4 regions of the Paenibacillus sp. FSL K6-1330 genome follow, and region 2 is predicted to be linked to each of the others. Evidence: riboswitches for the same ligand, from Rfam matches in the RefSeq annotation. Region 2 holds a riboswitch; each other region holds the start of a gene.
The links. Region 2 has a riboswitch for cyclic di-AMP ahead of NYE54_RS00495 (C40 family peptidase). Riboswitches for the same ligand answer to the same signal wherever they lie in the genome.
Positions count from the first base shown of each region.

Region 1: linked by a shared signal. The riboswitch ahead of ehuB (ectoine/hydroxyectoine ABC transporter substrate-binding protein EhuB) and the one ahead of NYE54_RS00495 (C40 family peptidase) in region 2 are both predicted to bind cyclic di-AMP.
Region 3: linked by a shared signal. The riboswitch ahead of NYE54_RS31710 (APC family permease) and the one ahead of NYE54_RS00495 (C40 family peptidase) in region 2 are both predicted to bind cyclic di-AMP.
Region 4: linked by a shared signal. The riboswitch ahead of NYE54_RS02420 (hypothetical protein) and the one ahead of NYE54_RS00495 (C40 family peptidase) in region 2 are both predicted to bind cyclic di-AMP.

Region 1 is NZ_CP150269.1:6,598,700-6,604,751, reverse strand. Features, by position in the region: gene NYE54_RS30155 (AI-2E family transporter) at 1-111, shown strand, start outside; gene NYE54_RS30150 (ring-cleaving dioxygenase) at 348-1,295, shown strand; gene NYE54_RS30145 (flavin reductase family protein) at 1,297-1,908, shown strand; gene NYE54_RS30140 (SDR family NAD(P)-dependent oxidoreductase) at 2,096-2,839, shown strand; cyclic di-AMP (ydaO/yuaA leader) riboswitch at 3,231-3,376, shown strand; gene ehuB (ectoine/hydroxyectoine ABC transporter substrate-binding protein EhuB) at 3,748-4,581, shown strand; gene ehuC (ectoine/hydroxyectoine ABC transporter permease subunit EhuC) at 4,583-5,236, shown strand; gene ehuD (ectoine/hydroxyectoine ABC transporter permease subunit EhuD) at 5,239-5,901, shown strand; gene ehuA (ectoine/hydroxyectoine ABC transporter ATP-binding protein EhuA) at 5,915-6,052, shown strand, end outside.
Region 2 is NZ_CP150269.1:101,875-107,926, forward strand. Features, by position in the region: gene NYE54_RS00490 (C40 family peptidase) at 1-444, opposite strand, end outside; gene NYE54_RS00495 (C40 family peptidase) at 882-1,355, opposite strand; cyclic di-AMP (ydaO/yuaA leader) riboswitch at 1,360-1,500, opposite strand; gene NYE54_RS00500 (hypothetical protein) at 1,850-2,677, opposite strand; gene NYE54_RS00505 (M1 family metallopeptidase) at 2,689-4,680, opposite strand; gene NYE54_RS00510 (YwhD family protein) at 4,829-5,347, shown strand; gene NYE54_RS00515 (copper amine oxidase N-terminal domain-containing protein) at 5,443-6,052, opposite strand, start outside.
Region 3 is NZ_CP150269.1:6,956,975-6,963,026, reverse strand. Features, by position in the region: gene NYE54_RS31725 (TetR family transcriptional regulator C-terminal domain-containing protein) at 1-71, shown strand, start outside; gene NYE54_RS31720 (MFS transporter) at 177-1,424, shown strand; gene NYE54_RS31715 (formate/nitrite transporter family protein) at 1,818-2,690, shown strand; gene NYE54_RS31710 (APC family permease) at 2,836-4,662, opposite strand; cyclic di-AMP (ydaO/yuaA leader) riboswitch at 4,825-5,020, opposite strand; gene NYE54_RS31705 (molybdopterin oxidoreductase family protein) at 5,504-6,052, shown strand, end outside.
Region 4 is NZ_CP150269.1:545,277-551,328, reverse strand. Features, by position in the region: gene kdpB (potassium-transporting ATPase subunit KdpB) at 1-1,680, opposite strand, end outside; gene kdpA (potassium-transporting ATPase subunit KdpA) at 1,702-3,381, opposite strand; gene NYE54_RS02420 (hypothetical protein) at 3,640-4,050, opposite strand; cyclic di-AMP (ydaO/yuaA leader) riboswitch at 4,181-4,348, opposite strand; cyclic di-AMP (ydaO/yuaA leader) riboswitch at 4,891-5,066, shown strand; gene NYE54_RS02415 (hypothetical protein) at 5,200-5,664, shown strand; gene NYE54_RS02410 (proline dehydrogenase family protein) at 5,723-6,052, opposite strand, start outside.

The DNA of each region.
Region 1 (6,052 bases), 930 kb from region 2:
CTCGGCGGAATTATAGGGGTTCTGCTGGTGGTACCGATTTACATGATCATTAAGATTATCGTAACGAGAGTTTATCAGCTATTCTTTAAGGAAAAGTGGCAAAAAGCATAGATGGGTGATAGGCATGCGGTCGTAGCTGCATACTGAAGCCGCCTAAGAGCGTGGAAGCGTTCTTGGCGGCTTTTTATATGCCCGAGGTTTGAAGGCGCGCTTGACAATGATATGAAAAATATATAATCTTAAATTAAAGATATTAAATTTAAAGATTGTATATTTTAATTATATGAACCAGAAATCATGTATGGAAACATCGGGTTGGACACGGAAACAATGAGGAGGCGATGAATATGGCATTACAAACAGCAGGCATTCATCATATTACCGCTTATGCACAGGACCCGCAGAAGAATGTTGATTTTTATACGGGTGTGCTGGGGCTCAGATTGGTGAAGAAGACGGTGAATTTCGATGCGCCTGAGGTGTACCATTTGTATTTCGGGGATGAAGAGGGACACCCGGGGACTATTATCACCTTCTTTCCGTCTCCTGCTTCGCGAAGAGGGAGACGTGGAGGAGGGCAGGTTGGGTATACAACATTTGTTGTCCCTGCGGGTGCCCTGCCTTATTGGGAACAGCGTTTACGGAGCTTCGGCGTTCCTGTCATGAAAGCCTTTCGGTTTAACGAACACTATCTTCAGTTCTCCGATCGCGATGGACTTTCTCTGGAGCTGGTCGAGCGGGAAGACGGACCGAAGAGCAGTTGGTCTGTAGACGATGTAACGCCGGACACAGCGATTAAGGGGTTTGGTGGTGCGGTCCTGTTCAGCAGCAAGTGGAAGGAAACGAAGATAGCGCTGGAGCAGGTAATGGGACTGACCTTCATGGGAGAGGACGTTAACTATGCGCGGTTTCAGTCAGCAGGGCCCTTCGGCAACGTGATTGATTTACCGATGCGGGATATCCCGTGGGGCGCCGGGGGGGCCGGAACGACCCATCATATCGCATGGCGGGCTCAAGATGATGTTGAGCATGTTACATGGCAAGAGTGGGTGAAACAGCATGGCTTTTTGCCAACGGATATTAAGAACCGCAACTATTTCAAATCGTTATATTTCAGGGAACGAGGGGGGATCTTGTTTGAGATCGCAACCGATCTACCCGGATTTACGGTGGATGAAGATCTGGACTCACTGGGGGAACAATTGAAACTACCTGCCTGGTTTGAACCGGAGCGAGCCCGTATTGAGGAAGGTCTGGAGCCTATTCAAGTCAAAACACAAGAGAGGGGTAACTAAAGTGATATCCATTGACCCGAATACCCAAAGCGAACGGGACACTTACAAGCTGCTCATCGGGAGCGTTGTTCCGCGACCGATCGCTTTTGTTACGACATTATCGGAGGACGGTGTGCTGAATGCGGCACCATTCAGTTATTTCTCCATTCTGTCCAGCAATCCGCCCCTGCTGTCCGTTTCCGTTCAGCGGAAGAACGGTACGGCTAAGGATACAGCGAGAAATGCCATGCAAAGCGGTGAGCTTGTCATCCACATCGTGGACGAAGACAATGTTGAAGCCGTGAACGAAACGGCGGCGAACCTGCCCCCGCATGAGAGTGAACTTGACAGAGCGCATTTAACCCCGGTCGTTAGCGAGGTCGTTAAAGTTCCCGGCGTTCTGGAGAGCAAGATTCGCATGGAATGCGTGCTGGAGCAGGTCGTCACTTTGAATGCAGCGGATCAGCTGCCTGGTGCCGATCTGCTGATTGCCCGCGTAGTCCGCTTCCATGTTGCGGAGGAACTTTACGAGCAAGGCCGGATTGACGCTGCCAAGTTGAAGCCTGTGAGCCGTATGGCTGGTAATATCTATGCTTCACTGGGAGAGATGTTTACAATCGAGCGGCCTGTATAACAATGGACAGGCTGGATAAGGTTAGGATGCGGCGAATATTAAGTTGTGAGCGTCCATATGCCGTTATTCGATAGGATGTTGTTCATGAAAGAAACAGGGGCTTGTGGAATATCATGCCTGGAATATGTTAACTCTACATGAATATGGAATCGATATGATGAATTCACAATATAGGAGTGGTCGACAAATGAAATTTGAATCCAAGGTTGTCATTGTGACGGGAGGCGCCAGCGGGATCGGCGAAGCAGCAGTAAGGCTTTTTGTAGAAGAGGGAGCCAAGGTTGTTATTGCAGATTATTCGGACCGGGGACAGGCTGTTTCGGATGAATTAAGAGGCGCAGGCTTTGAAACGCTGTTCGTTAAGACGGATGTGACCCAAGAACAGGAAGTTGCAAATATGGTGAAGCAGACGGTTGAGCATTTTGGCCGTGTCGATGTATTGTTCGCCAATGCAGGCATTGCTCATGATGCCCCTGCTGATCAGTTGTCGATGGACAACTGGCAAAAGACGATTGATATTAATCTTACAGGGGTGTTCCTGTGTGATAAATATGTAATCCAACAGATGTTATCCCAAGGAACCGGAGGGGCGATCGTAAACTGCGGCTCGATCCATAGCCATGTCGGAAAAGCGGGTGTTACCGCTTATGCTTCCGCTAAGGGAGGCGTTAAGCTGTTAACCCAGTCGATGGGCGCGGATTATGCTCCAAAAGGGATCCGGGTCAATGCCGTATGCCCGGGATACATCGATACTCCGCTTATTAAGGGAAGAACGGAAGCGATCACCGAGCACCTGGTCGGCCTTCATCCGATGGGCCGCTTGGGACAGCCGGAAGAAGTAGCCAAAGCCGTGTTGTTCCTTGCCAGTGAAGATGCGTCCTTCATTACAGGCACAAGCTTACTGGTGGATGGCGGATATACAGCCGTATAATCCATGGACCAAAAATCCCGACACTTATCGGCGGTTAATATATGATGCTGGCACCAGCGCTCCCGTAACTAGAAGTAAATGAGTCATAATGGGTTTTTAATGGATAATCAAAAATTTTTTTTGGTTCAGATGGAGTTGTAGAAGCTTTCCACTGTTTTGGTCTAATTCATGGCATAAACTATCCATCACATGAACGAGTAAGGGAGGCATGGCAAACGCCTGCTATATAGCGAAAAATTGGTCTGGGATAAAATTCCTATGTTGTAGGTGGACAAGCTTGAATGAGGCATTTTTCTAGCTTGTCATACACCCCGGAAGAATGGCATTTCTGCGTGTGAATTTCCAGAAAAAGCGGTTTAAGGGGTTTGACTTTTCCTAAACTTCCCTTTATCATGGACACACGCTTAGTTTCCGGCATACATTTTCCGGAAAGCGGGGGAACCAGTTTCACCAGGGGCGAGTCACTTGGAATCATGAGTGTAGGGTACCATCTTACCCGAGTCCGTCAGCTAACCTCGTCAGCAGTGGATGGGTCTTGCATACATAATGGATGTTCATAACAAAGGCCCTTGATTCTCTTAGGGGCCTTTTCTCTATTTTTTGACCCCCTGCTGGCGGAGCTATGTCTAAATCCCCTGTTTGGTGGTCTTTTTGTATTCTGCTAAAGAGGAGGGGCAAGGCCTGCAAATGTTTAACCAATTGAATCAGTCGGATGGCATTGGGTTTAAGCGTGCAAGGAGATGGATGAATCATCTTCCCTGAAGCCCCGACCCGTGCAAGGTGTCTGAATGTCCTTATATCCAAGTTAACATATGCGTTAACAAGGGTAATTTCAACATGCCATTTTGTAAGGATTGCAAAGTCATAACGAAAGGTTGTGGAAGGTTTTGAAGAGAGTGCTTGTGCTGATGTTATCAGTGACTATGGTGGTATTGCTTGCGGCTTGCGGTGACAAAGGGAGTACACTGGATCGCGCCATGGAGCAAGGGTATATCACCGTAGGTTTTGCGAATGAGAAGCCTTATGCCTATAAAGAGGCCAACGGGGAGCTGACGGGAGAAGCCGTTGAGATTGCTCGGGTTATTCTGGAGCGGCTTGGCATCAAGGAAATGAGGGGAGAGCTGACGGAATTCGGTTCACTGGTTGCCGGACTGCAGGCCGAGCGGTTTGATCTAATCACCGCAGGCATGTTCATTAATCCGGACCGCTGCTCCGCCGTATTGTTTGCCAATCCGGAGTACAGCATCGGGGAAGCCATTGCGGTGAAGCAAGGGAATCCGATGGAACTCGGAAGTTATGAGGATATTGCTAATCATGACCAGGCTAAGGTCGCCGTCATGACAGGCGCGGTTGAAATCGGCTATATGGAGAAGTCCGGTATTCCTTCAGACCGGATCATACAGGTCCCCGACCAGGCCTCGGCTATTAGCGCCCTTCAGGCAGACCGGGTACAGGCGATTACCATGACGGGACCCTCTCTGCAGGCGATGCTGGATTCGGCTAGTGATGACAACATCGAACGTGTAACTGATTTCGAGCAGCCGGTCATCGATGGAGAAAGCGTTCGGGGTTATGGAGCTACGGCGTTCCGCCAAGCGGATACCGAGTTCCAGGAGGCTTATAATGCGGAGCTGCAAAAAATGAAGGAATCGGGCGAGCTGCTGGAAATTCTGCAGAAGTTCGGATTCACAGAAGAAGAGCTTCCGGGTGAAATGACGGCTGCTGCGCTTTGCGGGGAATAGTATGCCGAATTCGTGGATTGATTTTCTCCCTACGCTGCTAAAAGGGGCGGAGATCACGATTGTGGTAGCTTTCTTTTCAGCCATCCTTGCGGTCGTGATGTCCTTTGCAGCCGGGTTATGCCGACTGTCGAAGCTGTGGATCATTCGCACATTGACAGCCGTGTACGTGGAAGTCTTTCGGGGAACCTCCTTGCTGGTGCAGCTGTTTTGGTTGTATTTCGCTCTTCCGTTCATCGGCATCGAGCTGCCGAAAATGTTGGCGGCCATCCTTGCGATCGGGCTAAACTTCGGCGCATACGGCTCGGAGATCGTCCGAAGCGCTGTGCTGGCCGTTCCGAAAGGACAGTGGGAGGCCGCTTTAGCGCTTAATCTGAAGCCTTGGCAAAGGCTGTTGAATGTGATATTGCCTCAAGCTTCCTTGCGAATGCTTCCCCCTTTCGGGAATCAGCTTGTGGAACTCATCAAATCCACCTCATTGGTTTATTTCATCACCATGGCGGATTTGACGTATCAGGCGATGGTGCTCCGCAACAATTACATCTCCTGGACGACCGAGATTCTGGTACTGCTGCTCCTCATGTATTTTGTCATTGCTACGCTCGTATCGCTGGCAGTTCGACTGCTGGAGCGTAAATGGACAGCGGGGAGGTTATAGACATGTGGGACTGGAACTATGTGTGGGATATCCTGCCGCAGCTCTTGAGTGCGTTAAAGATGACGGTATGGGTGACGATCTGCGCTTTCGTGGTGGCATTAATCATCGGATTGCTGCTTGCCTTTGCGACGCGGAGCCGATTTAAGCTGTTGTCGCTTATAACCAAAGGAATCATTGAATTTATTCGCAATACACCGCTGCTGGTTCAGGTCTTCTTCCTGTATTACAGTCTGCCGCTCCTAACGGGAATTTCCATTCCGGCCTTCTATGCCGGGGTCATCGGTCTCGGGCTGCATTACAGCACCTATCTGTCCGAGGTGTACCGTTCCGGAATCGAGGGAGTGCCGAAGGGGCAATGGGAGGCTGCCACAGCACTGAATTACACGAAAGCTAAAACCTGGCGAAGTATTATCCTGCCGCAAGCGGTGCCGCCAATCATTCCGGTACTGGGCAATTATTTAATTGTCATGTTTAAAGAAACGCCGATTCTATGCGCCATCACGCTGGTGGAGATGATGCTGACGGCCAAAAATATCGTGTCGCAGTCGTTCCGTGCATTTGAGCCGTATACGCTGGTCGGGATTCTGTTCCTGATCATCAGTTATATCGCATCTTTGCTTGTGCAAAGGCTGGAAAAACGTTTGAATCTGCAGCGTGGAAAATAAAGGAGGGAGTCTATTGAATGCCGTTGTGATCGATGAGCAAGCGGAAGCTTCGAAGGTACCGCAGCAGGGGAACAATCCCGCTACGGGTACCAAGCCGATTGTGAAATATACGGGCGTGACCAAGTCGTTTGGTGATCTCCAGGTGCTTAAA
Region 2 (6,052 bases):
CGTATCATCGCTCATGATACGCTTTGCACCCACGTATCGCTGATCATAGTACTCCTCTGCAAGGCGGTTGATAACCACGCCGCGGTTGGTCGAGGCATGGGCAAATTTGTCATCGCCGACATAAATGCCGACGTGGGAGATGCCCTGGCCCGATGTGTTGAAGAACACCAAATCGCCAGCGCGCAGATCCTTACGGGACACGCTTGTCCCCATGTCGAATTGAGAGCCGGATTGATGCGGGAGCTTCAAACCGAGTTTGGCATATACATACATGGTGAAGCCGGAGCAGTCAAATCCGCTCGCGGTCGTACCGCCGTAGCTGTATCGTGTACCTAGCACCTTATCGATTTCCTGATCCAGCGCACTATCAGCAAACACGCTGCCAACGCCCAAAGTGAATAGCAGTGTGATACTAAGGGCTGCTGTTGATAATGTTTTCTTCAGCATGGAAAGCTCCTTTTCGCTGCCGCGAGGCATAGCAATCTATGTATTAAAGCACTTACATTAATGACAAAGTTGTTACTGCGTCCATTCTATCAGACAGTAAGCGGGATTGGCAATTATTTCTTGATGAATTTTGCTATTTTTCAATCGTATTAGCTGTCGAAGCGTCAGATAAAATCAATATTTTCCCAAAACGGTGTTTAATGAAGAGAGAGAAGGGTATATAAAGAATAAGAGGATATTGGGGATGGAATAACCAAACGAAGTCATTTCAATATCTTCATTCATTTTTTTTTGAAAAGTGGAAACTTTTTCGTTGTCTTAAACGTTATAAAGGTATACACACAATCAACAAAAGAAAAAAGCCGCTGGATGAGATCGGCACAATCTCATAAACCCAGGGCTTCTTATAAGAGTAAATCAATAAAGTTCCAACATTAATTGTAGTTCACAGCTACAGATTTGTACGTATTCTGACTCATAATTCTCTTAGCGCCTACATATCGGTTGGCGTAATAGCTCTGGCTTAGCGGACTGATCATGACACCACGCGAAGATGAGGAATGAGCAAATTTGCCGCTTCCAACATAAATACCCACATGAGAGATACCTCTACCGGATGTGTTGAAGAACACGAGATCGCCAGCTTTCAGGTTGCTCTTGGATACTGCCGTTCCTACTTTGTATTGAGCTGCAGACGTTCGCGGCAGGCTAAGGCCAAGCTTCTTGTAAACATAGCTGGTGAATCCGGAGCAGTCAAAACCATTCGTTGTGGTTCCACCCGTTTTATAAGAGACACCAATGGCTGGTTTGATTGCTGTATTTAATTTGGAATCGGCGAAAGCGCTTCCGGTCCCTAATGTGAGTGCGAGTGCGAGGCCGAGAGAAACAGCCGTTAACTTCTTTTTCAAAACAAAAAGCTCCTTCCATTGCCTGCGAGGTTAGCTTAAGGGTTCGGTTGAAAGGTCCCCTATGATCCCTCTCTTGCGAGATCAATTCACCCAAAACGGATCCCCCGCTTCCCATATCGTTATGGGAATTCGGCTCCTTAAAATGTTGATGAACCCATTCATTGACGTCTGACGTTCCAACATAGTTAACGAATTTACATCGTTCCAACAAAAAAGTTACAGTAAAGATGACAAAGTTGTTACTAACATATTCGTTATTTTAGCAGAGTATTAACAATTTGGCAAACGAGGAAAGATCATTTTTAAACAAAAAAACCTGTCCCCATCTTGGGGAAACAGGTTTTTTTGTAATTTGGCGCTCAGAAATTTGTAATATAGAGGATAAATGAATGCTTATTCTTTGTAAAATCAAGCTCGAGATAAAAACGTGTCACTTCGGATTACAGCTTATTCGCGAGCATGATTCACCATATCAGGGTAACGAATTGTAACGATTAAGAATGCTGTGAGGAGGAATCTCTCCACAAATGATATTGGGTGGAAATTACCCAAATTTGGAATAATCCATTCAGGAAATAAGAGGCCTGCTGAATAATTAAGCCGATCAACCCGGCCCAGAAGAGCGAAGCCGAGCTCAGGAGCAGCAGAATGATACAGGCTGATCCGCCGATGGTGATGGACAACAGCACTGCCGTGCCCAAGCGGCGGAAGAGTGCCAGAATAGAGCTGATCATACCGAACCCCCCAGTGCGCCCGAATTGCATATAGAGCAATAACAGGCGGATCAGATAGGCGTACAAGAACCACCCAGCTGCATAGGGCAGTGCATGAAGCAGCAGAACAGGCTCTTGAATCCCATTCAGCAGAATCGGAAGGATTTTGGGCAGAATCCAGTAACCGGGCGCAAAGGTGAGAATGAGCTCTATCAGATAGAATAGCGTTACGGGTTTCCACAGTTTCCGCATGCCAATGAAGAAGAATAAACCGCGCTCGCCCTTAGCTTCCTGGTGAAGGTTGTAGAAGATGCCGGCCCGAATGAGCGGGGTGAAGATTATCCTGATCAAGAGCAAACCGGCCAGAAGCCATGCGTAGGTGTGGACCGTGCTGCTCAGGGATAGGCTCATCTCGCCCTCGTAGAAGAATAAAAGACGGCTGAGCTCGTTAGGGGCAGAATCCGGATATCGCATAAGAAGGGGAACGACTGCCGATTTTACGAGTCGGTACAGGCAGTATCCCCACAGCAAACGGTATAAGAAGAGCAGAATCGAGACGTATAGCTGGTCTTTAACACTGATCCACCCTTGGCCTGCGTAACTTTTCATGTGCTCCCCCCTCACCATGACAGGCTGCCGAACAGCGTCTCCACAAGCTTGGTAATACTGAGATTCCAGCGTGTAACCACCTTCGGATCCATTCCTGCCTTCATATAGTTATTGATGTGTTTATTCTCTAGGACGATGGAATATTTCGGATCAACCATGGCCCAGGCGAGCGGAGTGCTGTACTCCAGGGTGTAAGTAACTTTTCGGTCCTTGCCGCTCCAGGTTCGCTCCACCGTTTTGCCGTCCTCAAAGGCGAACACGATTGGCACATCGGTTATATCCCCGTCCCTGCTCGTTATCTTGACCGTAGATTCATACCGAGGATGTTCCGCCGTGCCTTTATTTTTGGTTTTGATCACGTCGATGGCAACGTCCGCCATCTGGCTTCCATATACATATTGGTCAAAATACGGCTGCCAGGACGTTTTGCTTACTTGCTCTACAACTTTCTGGAAGTCGGACGTGGTCGGGTGCTTGAAGCGGTATTTCTGGGCGTACGTATGAAGAATCTTCTCCATCATCCGCGGACCGACCTGTCGTTCGATGCCTTGCAGCACCAGCTTGCCCCTCGTGTAAACATTCAGTGCGTAGTTTTCGTGCGAGCTGTATTTCCAGGATTCCATCTTCAGCGGTGCAGGGGAAGTGATGGATGCTCCCTGAGCCGCCGTATTGGAGGTAATCCCGTATTCTTTTTCCATCACTCGTTCTTCTGCATAGGTTGCGAAGGCTTCGTCCAGCCACGCTTCCTCAAATTCGTTACTTGCGATCATTCCGTAAAAATATTGATGGGCAATTTCATGAATGACGGTCCGCTCCAGCTCATATCCCGGCGAATCGTTTTTGGCCCCGAAGGCCGTGACCAGCGTCGGGTATTCCATGCCGCCTGCACCGTTGCCCGATTCTGGCGGAACGACGATGGACAACGTGGAATACGGATAGGTTCCGTACCATTTTCCAAACGAAGCGAGTGCCGACTTGGCAGCATCAAAGTAACGCTCCTTTAAGTCTTTATGGGCTGGATCGAGATACAGCTTGATGCGGACGCCCGGTACGCCTGGTGCGGAGAATGCTTCTTCTGCCGTGACAAAGTTCGGCGATGCCGACCAGGCAAAATCATGTACATCATCCGCATAGAACTGATAAATTTTTTCCCCGTTAATTTTTTGGGCAGGCTTGGTAGGGAATCCAGTCGCAGCAACAATGTAATTTTCGGGTACTCTGATGCGAACGCTATAAATGCCGAAGTTAGAATAGAATTCGGAGTTGCCATGGTATTGATGAAGATTCCAGCCTTCCTCTGTTCTTCCGCGAAGACCAGCCGGTTCATAGACCGAAATTTTAGGAAACCATTGCCCCGCCATAATAAAATTCTCGGTGGTACCCATGCGAGCAAATATTTTGGGGAGCTCGACCTCAAACTCCAAGTGAATGGTGACACTCTCGCCACTCTTGATGGGTTTAGGCAATCGGAGCTTGACAAGGCTGTGATCCTTGATGTTACCGTCGTCAGGTTGGACAAATTGAAGGCGATGGGTCAGGGCCAGACCTTCGGTTGTTTTCACGCTGGTAATCGTCATGGAGCCGAATCCGTCGTCTGGCATGGGATCGGAACGAAGCCGGCCACCCGATTCCTTCATAAAGGTCGTATCATTGGAAGCAAATGCATTGGGGTACAGATGAAAGTACAGCTCGTTTACGCTTTTTTTGCCTGGATGAGTCCAAGTGAGCGTCTGTTTGCCCTTAAGCTTGTTCTCCTCAGGCTCGTACCGAACATCCATATGATATTCCACTAGTCGGTCGCTTAAGGCCGGAGCGGGAATATTAGGCTGCACCTTAGGCGGTGAGAGAGGGGCCTTCTCCACAGCAGAGACGGAGGGCTTGCCCGCATTTGGGGCAAGAGCAGACGCTGAGGACCCTGGATTCAGAAATATCGGCATCGATCCTGCAAGCAAACCTATGGCAAGCAGGGATGATAGAAAGACTTTAGCACGTGGTGGGACCATATCGAACAACCTCCCGTTGACAAGCATCTAGTGCATGTATATGTTTGCTTTTGGGGGATTATTAGTTAAAATAAAATTATTGGGACAAAGGTTATCAATTTAGCAGCTGATACGTAAGAATCGGCTCTGATATAGGAGGTCGGCAGCAGTGGAGAATGAAGAGCAGAAGCAGGGTGCGAAGAAACCGATTGCTTTGAATATTATTAATAGTAAGAGTAAGCATAAAGGGTTTGGATCAGGCTCCATCGATCTGAACAGTCTGTCGCCTGTCATTATCGACAATGGCGAGGCCCGAGTTGATATTGGAGCCATGCATGCGAAGAGTAAGGTGGAGAAGGGTATCCGTTTCAGCATGAACCGGGATGAAGTGCCGAATGGACGCCAGGTATGGATCGTGTGGGTCGCTGTAGACCGTACCGCCGAAGGACAGCATTATGCAGGCATGACCGCCTGTGAAATGTGGATCGACCAGGAGGCCCGTCGTGGTTGGAAGATCCTCGCCGATCATGTGAATAAAATGGATGCGGCGATGAAGCGCAAGATCATTCTGGATGGCCTTGGCGACGTCGAGAAGAAAGCACTGCGTGAGCTGCTGATTTCACGTAACGAGGAATGGTGGAATGCAACACCAGAGGAATTCAAGGAAGCCCTTCGAACCGAGGCATGATACCATAAATAAAAGTGATTATTCTAGATGCTAAAGTGGAAAGACCGGTTGGATTCGTGAACGAATCCCGCCGGTCTTTTTGTCATTGCATATGGTTAGAATGGAAGGGTGTAGGTCCGTTTTTCTTTTTGACCGAGAAACGGATTATTGTATTGGAACGTCAGCTTGCCGCCGGCATATCCGATATACGTTAAACCGTCACCAATGAAGCCCACCTCGTTCGGCGGCATTTCCTCAATGACCTTGATGGTTTCCTCATCTAGAAGTTCAGGATAGATAAGCTTCGCTGTCTTGCCTGTCGGATGAACGATATATAGGGTCGCCTTCGTGTAGGGTCGGACGAGCAGGAAGTCCTGTTCGATCGCTTCTACGATAAAACTATCCTCTACTCCCGTGAGCGCGGCCAGGTCATAAGATTTGACCGTTTTGCCTGTCGGATGAACCAGCTCAAGCGTACTGCCGTTCATCATGGCAATATTGCCTTGGAAACTGAGTTGGTCTGGTTTGTAGTTTATTCCGGCAAAATTGGAATGATTGGTTTTGGATAGCTTCAGGATTTTGTTGTCCTGAATGAGCACCCGATATCTTCCCTCATGAATATGAGGTTCGCCGTAATAATTGGACAAGTCGACGACATAGGTATTGCTGTTGATACGATGTGCGCTTAAGCTGACTTGATCGATCTCCTCAACGGGGATCATGCCA
Region 3 (6,052 bases), 570 kb from region 2:
AATCGAGACTGCTGTACCGTAAGGGAGTAACTTACTTTTTAAACGGTGTGTTATCGAGTCAAGGTTCGTAGTGTATTGAAGGATTTATCGGAAACGCTTCTGTTGGTTTGAAAGCAGGTGGGCGTTTCCGCACATATAATTAAACCGAATAGTCGGTTTTAATAGGGGGATGAAACATGAGGCATTTGTTTGGAAACCGCGCGTTCGTGCTGCTGATGTTTTCGGATTTTATGCAAAATATCGGGATCTGGATCCGCAACATGGCGCTGTTGTTCTTCATTATGGAAAAGAGCAACCATGACCCGGTCGCCGTATCGCTGCTTACCGTAATTGAATACGCGCCGATCTTTGTGATTTCCATGATTGGCGGCGTGCTGGCGGACCGTTGGCGCCCCAAGCGAACGATGATCTGGGGGGACATTCTAAGCTTTTTATCCATATTGCTTATCCTCTTCGTTGTGTATGCGGGATATTGGCAGGCCGTGTTTGCGGTGACCCTGGTCTCAGCCGTTGTATCCCAATTCTCGCAGCCTTCGTCCATGAAGATCATCAAGCGCTGCTTGCCGGATGAGCATGTGCCCGCGGCAACGGCTTTGTCCCAGACCTCGATGTCGCTGTTCATCATTTTGGGACCGATGGTCGGCACGACGATCTATCAAGCATTTGGATTGCAGGCCTCTTTAATCAGCTTGTTGGTTCTGTTCGGCGCTTCGGCGATCGTGCTGGTGTTTCTCCCTTCCAGTGTGGATGAGCCCTCTAACCATTCGGAATCGACCGGTTCATTTATGAAGGACTTGAAGGCAGGTTTCACTTACATCGGCTCCAGTCGGCTGCTGAAGGTGCTGCTGGTGGTTTACGTTTTATTGGCGCTCGGCAGCGGACTTGTTCAGCCGCTCGATATCTTTGTCATCACGGAGCGTCTACAGTTGGCAATGTCCAGCGTTCAGTGGTTCACCGCGCTAGAGGGTCTTGGCATGTTGATTGGCGGTGTGATCGCAGCGGTGATTGCGGGCAAAGTGAAAGGTTCCTACTTGCTGTTCGCCGGGCTTGCCTTCCTTGGCCTTTCGACCTTTGTCGAGGTGCTGTCCCAGTGGCCGATCCTGACCGGCACGATGCGCTTCATAACCGGGGTGCTGATGGCGATGGCGCAGACGGTATTGATGGCCGTGATGATGCAGCAGGTGGAAGAGAAATTCATCGGTCGGCTGAACGGCGTGATGACACCGATTTTTACCGGCATGCTGCTCATCGGCTCCGGGTTTACGGGGTGGTATATGTCGGCAACCTCCATTGTGGTCGTGTATTTCACGGCAGGTGCGCTCTTCCTGCTGTCATCCTTCATTAGCATGAAGCTTCCGATCTCGAACGTTCCGGTTCAGGAAAAGGAAACGCCTGTTAGGGTAGAGACTGCCGCCGAGGCATAGGCTGGTGGTATAAAGGCATAGGCTTGCCGGGTTAGAACATGATGGTGCGGTAAAAAGGCATAGGCTGCTGGATTCGAACATGATGGTGGTTAAAGGCATAGGCTTGCTGGGTTAGAACATGGTTGTAAAAGCACCAACCAAGCGGTGTCGGAGTCAACTCCGACACCGCTATTTTACATGTACCGCTCGCTCGGATTCGAGCGAATGAGTCAGGGCAAATCAAGAGCAGCCAGGACAGAGGCTGTCTTGTCCCCTCTGCCGCACACGATCGTGATATAATTCACGTTCTTGCTATGGAGGCTGCGGTACAATATGAGTAACTGTAAACAGAAACATCAGACGCTGCATTCGAGAGATTTCAGGACGGAATGCGGGAGAAATGGGGGAGCGGCCATGGCCTATTACAAACCTGATCGCATTGCGGAGATCACCTTGGAGAACGGGGTGAAAAAAGCACATAACTCCGCTATGAACGTGATGATATTAGGATTTTTGGCGGGTGCTTTTATTGCGCTCGGCTTTTTGCTGGATATTCGCGTAATTGCCGGAGCATCGGAGGCTTGGGGAGGCATTGCCGGTTTTATAGGCGCGGCGATATTCCCTGTCGGACTGATTCTTGTATTGCTAGCGGGCGGAGAGCTTCTGACAGGCAACATGATGGCCGTGTCCCTGGCCAGATTCAAGAAGCGAATTTCCACGAAAGAAATGGTACGAAATTTAGCTCTTGTCACGGTAAGCAATATGGCAGGGGCGTTATTCGTCGCTTATTTCTTTGGTCATGTGACGGGTCTGACAGGCAGCGGCGTTTATCTGGAGAAGCTGGTGGACATGGCAGGTCATAAGATCGACGACAGCTTCCTGCAGGCCTTCTTGTCGGGCATCGGGTGCAACTGGCTCGTGGCGCTCGCTGTGTGGCTGTCCTACGGATCGGATCAGATGAGTGGCAAAATTCTCGGGATCTGGTTTCCGACGATGGCGTTTGTAGCCATTGGCTTTCAGCACGTGGTGGCCAATATGTTCCTCATTCCGGCAGCGATATTTGAAGGATATTACAGCTGGGGCGAGTATCTGGTGAACTTCATTCCGGTATGGCTTGGCAATTTCGTCGGAGGCGCGCTGTTTGTGGGAGCTGCCTACGGGACCGTATATTTGAAGAAGGATGATAAGGTTGAGGTCATGCTTCGCGGCGAACAAGACGCCGCACTGCCGTCTGCGCCAACTACCGGCACTGCTCAACAGGTTCATTCTGCGCAGAATGTTTCTTAATATCCCGAAGCCTGGTAAGCGTCTAGGCGGAGGAAAAAAAGCTGCAATTGACCGCTCCCTTAAGAATAGGGATCGGATGATCGCAGCTTTTTTAGTGTTGTTGGCGGAGTGGATTCCTTGTATAAGTCGCAGCGGAACAAGCCCGCTATTTTTTTAAATGGTAAGGTACTGTGGTGATAATCACATCTCTCCGATACAGTAAATGTGCGCGAATGAGCAAGCTGGACTGATTGTGCAGGAAGTTATGCCAGCCCTTCTTGGGGATGAACTGCGGTATGACAACGGTAACCTGGTAGTGGGATTCGCTTGCCTTCCGCTGCACGGTATCGATGAATTTGGTCAGCGGCTGAATGATGCTCCGATAAGGCGAGTGCAGCGTCACCAGCCGGATGTCCGGCTGCCACTTCTTCCATTTTTCCTGGAAGGCCGCCTCGTCCTCCCGCTCGAACGGCACGTACACCGCGATAATTTGTCCTGCTCCCAGTGATTTGGCATAATTCAGCGAGTTCTCCACCACATGCGTGATTCCCGCCACAGGCAGAATAATAACATTTCCCTCAATCGGCTTAACCGGCTCACAGGTCGTAATTCGCAGCTGGTCTGCTACGGCCTCATAATGTTTGTGGATTCGTGTGAAGATCCAAATGATCAGCGGCAGGAAAATCAAGACGGTCCACACTTGGGCGAATTTCGTGAAAAAGAAGATCATCGTCACGATAAAGCTAATGCATGCGCCGGTGGTATTAATGATCAGCTTGACGATCCATCCTTCGGGCTTTTCGCGAATCCACTTCACCATCATCCCTGTTTGGGAGAGGGTAAAAGGGATAAACACGCCGACGGCATACAGAGGAATCAGATGCTCGGTTTTGCCTTCGAAAGCCAGCAGCAACAGAATGGAGAAGAACCCAAGTATGATAATCCCGTTTGAATATCCCAGACGGTCCCCCCGGACGGTGAACATTCGGGGAATAAATTTATCCTTCGCCAGATTAACGGCAAGCAGCGGGAAGGCGGAATATCCCGTGTTGGCGGCCAGGATCAGAATGAGAGCCGTGGTTCCTTGGATAAAGTAATAAAAAACGTTTCGTCCAAAAGTATGCTCGGCAATCTGGGAAACGACAGTGACTTGCTCGCTGGGGCTAACCCCATAGTAATAGGCCAGGAATACGATGCCCGAAAATAACATTGCCAGCAAGGATCCCATCGCGACCAAGGTTTTGGCCGCATTATTCGGAGCGGGATCCTTGAAATTCGGGATGGCGTTAGAAATGGCTTCAACGCCGGTCAGGGCAGAGCTGCCCGAGGCAAATGCCCGCAGGAGCAGGAATAAGCTGAGACCGGCGACAGGCGTGCCGATCGGCGTGTGAAGCTCTGGTGATGCATGGCCTGTAGCTATGTTGAATATTCCGACGCCAATCAGGATAAACAGCGCCAGTACAAACAAGTAAACCGGATAAGCCAATATGGTGGCCGACTCCGTAACCCCTCTTAAATTGAGTACGGTCAAACATAGAACGAACACGATGGAGATGGGCAGATTGTAGGCATGCAATTCCGGAAAAGCCGACGTGATCGCGTCCGTCCCCGCCGATACGCTGACCGCAACCGTCAGGATGTAGTCGACCAGCAGGGAGCCGCCAGCGACCAATCCTGGATACATGCCTAAATTCTGTTTGGAAACCACGTAGGCTCCGCCGCCATGCGGATATGAGAAAATAATTTGTCTATATGATAGGATAAGTGCCAGCAATAAGACCAGGACCCCGACGGCAATCGGTATGGAATACCAATAGGCAGCCGCGCCAACGGTCATCAAGACGATCAGAATTTGTTCAGGTCCATAGGCCACGGACGACAAGGCGTCGGATGAAAGGATGGCCAGCGCTTTGGTTTTGTTCAGCTTTTGCTCGCCCAATTCCGTTGATTTAAGGGGTCTTCCGATGAGGAATCGTTTGATAGAAGATAACATGTTTTTCACCGCCGATTAAGAATAGGTACATGATGGGAGCTGCTTGAAGTGACTTCAATCGGTGTGCCTCATGTGCTGGACATATGGGCTATCTCCATTCCAATATTGATTTTTGGCAAACAAAAAACACAGGTTAGAACCCTGTGTTTGATCACAAGTTCACAACCCTCTCCATCAACGCTGACGAGGTTAGCTGTCGGATTCGGGCGGTGAGAGTCGCCCTACCTGATAATAGTCGCGGCGTAAGTACGCGCTGCATCAGGATTCACCCCATAGTATGGTTGACAGATCCTATAGGTATCCATCCATACGTGTGGTTCCCCCGCTTTCCCAATTGGAAATTAAGCGAATGTCATGTGAATATGAAGAATGATTTCGAAGCTGAATAGTATATTACGCCTGCTCAAATCTTTTGTAAAACACCCTCCAACGAAGAATAAAGCAGAATTATTTATAAAAAATGACAGATAAGCGCTTACATAAATATGTGGCTTTGACAGGCTTTGTTTTTTGCATGTTTGCTATAGAAAGCATGACTTTCTATGATGCGTAAGTGGCAAGTAGCCCAGATGTGATGCGATAGACGCTGCATACAAACAAATTCGCCATGCCGGTCTCGGGGGAGGAGACATGGGCATGGCGAATTTTTTGGGAGTGGTCCATGATTTGGCAAGGAAGAGAAAGGGTCTGGGTTCCTCTTCGTTGCTCTTGATAGGAATATACCCGGAAGGAAGTAGAGTGAAACACCTGCTCAGAAAAAAATGTAAGACTTTACTGGAGCCCTGATTTTCTTTTAAGATAAGGGGATATGATTCAGCGTGTACAAGGGGGAATGGACGAAATGACTCAAGCGATGATTCATCAGGAGAATGGTGTGTTTCCGGCGGTATGTCCGTTGGATTGTCCCGATACTTGCGGTCTGCTGCTGCATAAAGAGAATGGAAAAATCGTGAAGGTTACCGGCAATCCGGATCATCCGATGACGCAGGGAGCCATCTGTAATAAAGTCCGCAATATGGCACATCGGGTGTATCATCCCGAGCGCGTGCTTTATCCGCTGCGGAGGGTAGGGCCCAAGGGTGAGGGGGCTTTCGAGCGGATCAGCTGGGATGAAGCGATTCAGGAGATTACCGGGCGCTACAAGAAGCTGATCAAGGAATATGGCTCCGAGAGCATTCTACCATACAGCTTTTACGGCAATATGGGGATATTGAGCGTGGACGGTATGGATCGGAGATTCTTCAACAGGCTGGGCGCCAGCCGCCTGAAGCAGTCGATCTGTAATTCCGCAGGCACTGCGGGCTGGAAATCCGTGATGGGGTTTAATGGAGGCACCGTCCCGGAGGAAACCGTTCATGCCGATGTCATCATTGTCTGGGGCGGTAATATC
Region 4 (6,052 bases), 440 kb from region 2:
GGCAACCACCTCGATAATCTTCGATGGATCTGAATCCAGATCCACCATATTAGCCGCTTCCTTGGCTGCGGTGGTACCGCTGTTCATCGCCAGCCCCACATCGGCCTGGGCCAGCGCCGGGGCGTCGTTCGTACCGTCACCGGTCATCGCTACTAACTTCCCTTCGGCTTGTTCTCGGCGGATGACGGCAATCTTATCCTCGGGCTTGCTCTCGGCGATATAATCATCGACACCTGCTTCACGGGCAATCGTCGCCGCGGTGAGCGGATTGTCGCCCGTGCACATAATCGTCTTGATGCCCATCCGGCGCAGCTGCTCAAACCGTTCCTTCATGCCCGGCTTCACGGTATCCTTAAGGTAGATCAGACCATAGATGCGGTTATCCACGGCGACAGCGAGCGGAGTTCCGCCCTCTGTCGCGATGGCGTCACTGTTTGGCGTCAAATCCGAAGGGATGGAACCTCCTTGCGACTGCACCCACGCCTTGACGGCATCCACCGCACCCTTGCGGACTTTCCGTCCATCCTGCAGATCCATGCCGCTCATCCGGGTCTCAGCCTTAAATTCGATGAATTCCGCCCCAGCCGCCATGCTTTCATCCACTTCGAGTCCTTCCTTCTTCAGCAGCTCCAATACCGAGCGTCCTTCCGGCGTCTCGTCTTGCAACGAGCTCACGGCTGCCCACTGGGAAACCGAGGCAAGCGATTCACCGCCGACGGGAATCAACTGGCTGGCCATCCGGTTACCAAACGTAATCGTTCCCGTCTTATCCAGAATCATTGTATTGATGTCACCGGCTGCCTCCACCGCCTTGCCCGACATCGCCAGCACATTGAACTGCGTCACCCGGTCCATGCCGGCAATCCCGATCGCCGACAGCAAGCCCCCGATCGTGGTCGGGATAAGACACACCAGCAGCGAGATCAGCACCGGAACGGACAGCTCGATGCCAAGATACTTCGCAATCGGTGCGAGCGTAACGACAACGATCAGGAAAATCAGCGTTAAGACGATCAACAACGTGTTCAGAGCAATTTCATTCGGCGTCTTCTGGCGGGCGGCTCCTTCAACAAGCGAAATCATTCGGTCGATAAACGATTCCCCCGGATCGCTCGTAATCCGGATTTTGATCGTATCGCTGACAACCCGGGTACCCCCGGTAACCGAACTGAAATCGCCGCCGGCTTCTTTAATGACGGGCGCGGACTCGCCGGTAATCGCCGATTCGTCAACGGACGCAAGGCCTGCAATGACCTCCCCGTCCCCGGGAATCATCTCGCCCTGCGTAACGATCACGATATCTCCTTTGCGAAGATCCGTGGATGGTACGGATTGTACCCCTCCGTTCTCCATCACTTTATGAGCCGTCATTTCCTGCTTGGATTGCTTAAGGGAGTCGGCCTGCGCCTTGCCGCGTCCTTCGGCAAGAGCCTCTGCGAAGTTAGCGAACAGCAGCGTCAACAGCAAAATCACAAACACCGTCAGATTAAATCCGATACTGCCCTCTGTCCCGAAATAGGACGGAAATAACGTCATCAGCAAAACAACCAGGGTGCCGGCCTCCACCACAAACATGACCGGATTTCTCATCATCAGGACGGGGTTCAGCTTCGTGAAGCTCTCCTTGAGCGCCTGACGAACCATCTCTTTGGACATCACTTTTTTTCTCGTATTATTCATGGTAATAGGCCACCTTTTCTATTAACGGATCGTCAGATGCTCAGCAATCGGACCAAGCACAAGTACAGGCAGGAAGGTCAATGCACCGATAATCAGAACCACTGCAATGAGAATGCCGGCAAACAGCTTATTATCTGTCCGGAACGTCCCAAGCGTCTCGGGAACCCATTGCTTCCGCATCAGCGAGCCGCCCACCGCCAACAGGGCAATCATCGAAATGTAACGGCCGAAGAGCATGACCAGTCCTGTTGTAATGTTCCAGAACGGCGTGTTATCTGACAGACCCTCAAATCCGGAACCGTTATTGGCAGCGGAAGACGTGTATTCGTACAATACTTGCGAGATGCCATGAAAGCCCGCATTGGTAATGCCTGCCTGCCCTGCATCCGTCATCAGCGCAAGGGCGGTCGGAGCCAGGATGATAAATGGATGCACCAGGATAACAATCGCAATCAGCTTCATCTCCCGCGCCTCGATTTTTCTGCCTAGAAATTCGGGGGTTCGACCAACCATAAGACCGGCCAGGAACACCGCCAATATCGCGTACATGAGCATATTCATCAGCCCAACGCCCTTTCCGCCAAAAACAGAGTTCAGCATCATCAGGGACAGCGGCGTAATCCCTCCAAGCGGCGTGAGTGTATCATGCATGTTGTTGACCGACCCGGTTGTGGCCGCGGTCGTCACCGTCGTGAACAGAGAAGATTGAGCAACCCCGAACCGGACCTCCTTGCCCTCCATGCTGCCTTGCGAGGCATCGATGCCCAAGCGGTTCAGCGCCGGATTGCCATTGGTTTCAGCGGCATAGTTCAGCGACAGGAAAGCGATAAACAAGGTCATCATCACCGAGAAAATAATCCAGCCCTGTTTGCGGCTCTTGGCGAATAAACCGAACGTATACGGAAGTGCCGCCCCGAGACTCCACATGGACAGGATTTCGATGACATTGGTCAGCGGGGACGGGTTCTCGAACGGATGTGCCGAGTTCACTCCCATAAACCCGCCGCCGTTGGTGCCCAGATGCTTGATCGATTCAAGCGCAGCTACTGGCCCTACAGCTATTTGCTGCTCGCTACCTTCCAGCGTCGTGACGCTGAGCGTAGGCTTCAAGGTCTGCGGCACCTGCAGCGCAACCAGTACCATTGCAATGATGAACGCAGCCGGGATGAACACCCGGGTGTGAGCTTTGACGAAGTCCTCAAAAAAATTACCGACGGTTGAGCCCTTGCTAGTCACCGCCCGGATAAAAGCAATCGCCACGCAGAGCCCGGTTGCCGCAGACGTGAACATCATCATCGTAATGACAGCCATCTGGGCCATATAGGATAACCCCGACTCCCCGCTGTAATGCTGAAGATTCGTATTGGTCATAAAGCTGATGATCGTAGAGAACGACAAGGTCGATTCCATATTATCGATGCCATTCGGGTTGAAGGGCAGTACTCTCTGCAACCGCAGAATCAAATACCCAGCCGCGACCAGCACGATATTCGTCATCACAAAGCTGATGGCATAACCTTTCCACGTCATTCCCTTGCGTTCTTTCAAGCCAATCAGTGCGAAGATCGGTTTCTCCGCCCAGGAGAACCATCTGTCCGTTCCATTGCCTTCATTGCGAAACACCTGATATAGATAAGTTCCAAGCGGCTTTACCAGCAGCACCAGAACGAGTATAACGATGGCAATTTGTAAAATGCCCATGGCGAATGCCTTCCTCCTTCAGCTGTCTCCCTAGAATTTTTCAGGGTGAATCAGCGCATAAATCAAGTACAGAAAAATAAAGAGCGTGCATACCAAAATGATCATCATGGTTAATCCGCCTCCGGTTCAGAAACCACGCGCCCACACCAAGACATGAACAGCATGAACAGTCCGTAGGTTCCTCCCAATATGAGCACCATATATAAATCCTGCATGAATATAACCTCCTAAAACCTCGTTGTGATATCAGCCAAGACCTTAGCTGACAATGGACGAAATCAGGAAGGATACCTGGTGATGGTTCGTATGAAGCACCACATCGGCACCCAGCCCTTTGTATATCAATCGCGGATTGCTGGAATGGGTAATCACATAAATCGACTCTGTGGTCCAGGTCCGGCAAATCCGTAAATAGCGGCAGCATAGATTCAAGCTGCTCTCGAACAGAAACACCTTGCTGACGGGAAACTCGGGAATGATCCAGGTTTGCTCGTCCCTTGTATCGATTAGTATCATGTTGGTGCAGCCCAGCTCATGCAGCCTCTCCTGTTCAACCCGGTTGTTGGCTATGGCCACAAACGAAATGCGCTTAAAGATCAGCTGGCGGATAAATTCTTCCCCGGCCTTGTTCGGTGCGGATACCAGGATAAACTCCTGCGATTTCTCCATCTTTTGTTCTCCTCCTAAGTTCGGAAAGAGAAGACAACAACAAAGAAGCCTGTGGAAAGAGAAGAACTCTTCCCGCAGGCTCCTTAATAGGACACGGTGAAATACACCGTGGCCCAAGTCCACGACAATCGTTGCCTCTCTCGATACGCTTACGAGGTTAGCTGACGGATTCGGGCGTGAGAGTCGCCCTACCCATAGACCGTTATCTTGTCCATGGGATTCACCCCTGAGAGATAGATTCATCTCCCGACTGGTTCCCCCGTTCCTTTTCCATTCAAGGACTCAGCGAAAATTGAAAACGAGTAGCATGTTATTCTATTAGCCATTGACTAAACATCCAGGTTTAGCAAAACAACACAGCATCAGGTTCGAGCGGTGAGAGTCGCATCATCCTGCAATTTCAGCGAAGGCCCATGGCGCCTTCGCCCGAGATTCGATCCATAAAAGAGCCTGATGCAGCTCTCACACTGCCTGTAGGCCTTCATGAAACGGTTGCCTGCATGCCTGTCGCTGGTGTCCGTCAATTCATAGTTCGTATCATACGTCTGGCCCTGCAGGAAGTAAATGTGAGCAAAAACACATGTGGCGTTATGTCGAGCAGGAACTGATCAGTATTGCTTCATTATCTCTCGAATACTACTCTATACTATGTATTTCTCTTGTTTTCTTGTATTTATCGCAATCTATCGAGATACCGAGATTTTGCCATGATAATCGATGACACGACTGAATGTACACGTTTTCTTACACGGTTTTCATCAATTTTCGGAATATATCCGTCCCATATGATCATTTACTTTTAGTTTCCTCCGGCGTATGATTCATCCATCTAATCGAAACATTCGTTATACGCTGAGCTCCCGACAGATGGGGAGACGGGGGAACCAAAATCGCCAATGGAGCTTCTATTGGTGAATGGGGTGAATCCGCAGTGCCTAGATGGTCAGGCACTGCGGTAGGGTGCTCTCAAGCCCGAATCCGTCAGCTAACCTCGTAGGCGCGTTTTGAGAGAGAACACCACCCGAGCCTTAAGCGGAAGCGGCCACTGGAACAGGGCCTCTAACGACAATAAGGCCTGGAGAGCGGGGGATCTTTGCTCACCAGGCCTTTTTACCGTGCATATAACATTCCTATAAAGGAGCGTAGATCATGACGAAATTCATCGAGGCTGCACTGACATCCGTTATCGAAACCGAAGTTCCCGCATTAAGTGTAGAGCCCATCCGCCATATGGAGATATTTCGTTTCGACCAGGGCTCGGCTGAACGCTTTATCCCCTGGAGCAAACGAGATTGGAACTGCGGTTTGTTCAAAATCAGCTGCAAAGACGCGGCTGGTTATGCCGAATATGCGCTGCCAAGCAACAGGGAATTCACGGATCTAGTCCGCTGGGCAGCCGTCTTTACGAGGCTGAAAGGCATGTCCGTGACCGAGGCCGTTCGCTATGCCCAGAAGCAGCACCAGTGGGGATCCGCCCGGATGCAGCTCGCCGTATCGGCGCTCGCCGATCTGGAGACCAATCGGCAACAGCACATCACCCGTAAGCGGTTAGGCAGCTTGCCGCTGGAGCGTTCCTTCCTGATGGACTGCTCGGAGGCGTATTATTTCTTCTAGGACAGTAGCTAGAGAGCTACCGTCCTCGCTTCGCTTTGAATTAATTGTTTTCCCCCGCTCACTTGAACATATTTTTGAGCACCATCATCAGGTTGGCTGGCTTCTCCGCCAGCCGCCGCGTAAAATACGGGTACCACATCGTTCCGTAGGGCATATAACACCGAATGCGGTAGCCGTCCTGTGCAAGCGCTGCCTGATCGTTCATCCGTAGCCCGTACAGCATCTGAAACTCAAATTCCTGTTTGTCTATGTGACTCTGCTCGGCAAACACCTTCACCCAGTCGATGATGTTGTCATCATGCGAAGCAATCGCAACGTAGGCACCCTGATCAAAATGCATTTTGATCAATTTCTTATAGTTGTCAATGACCTCCCGCTTCTGCTGAAA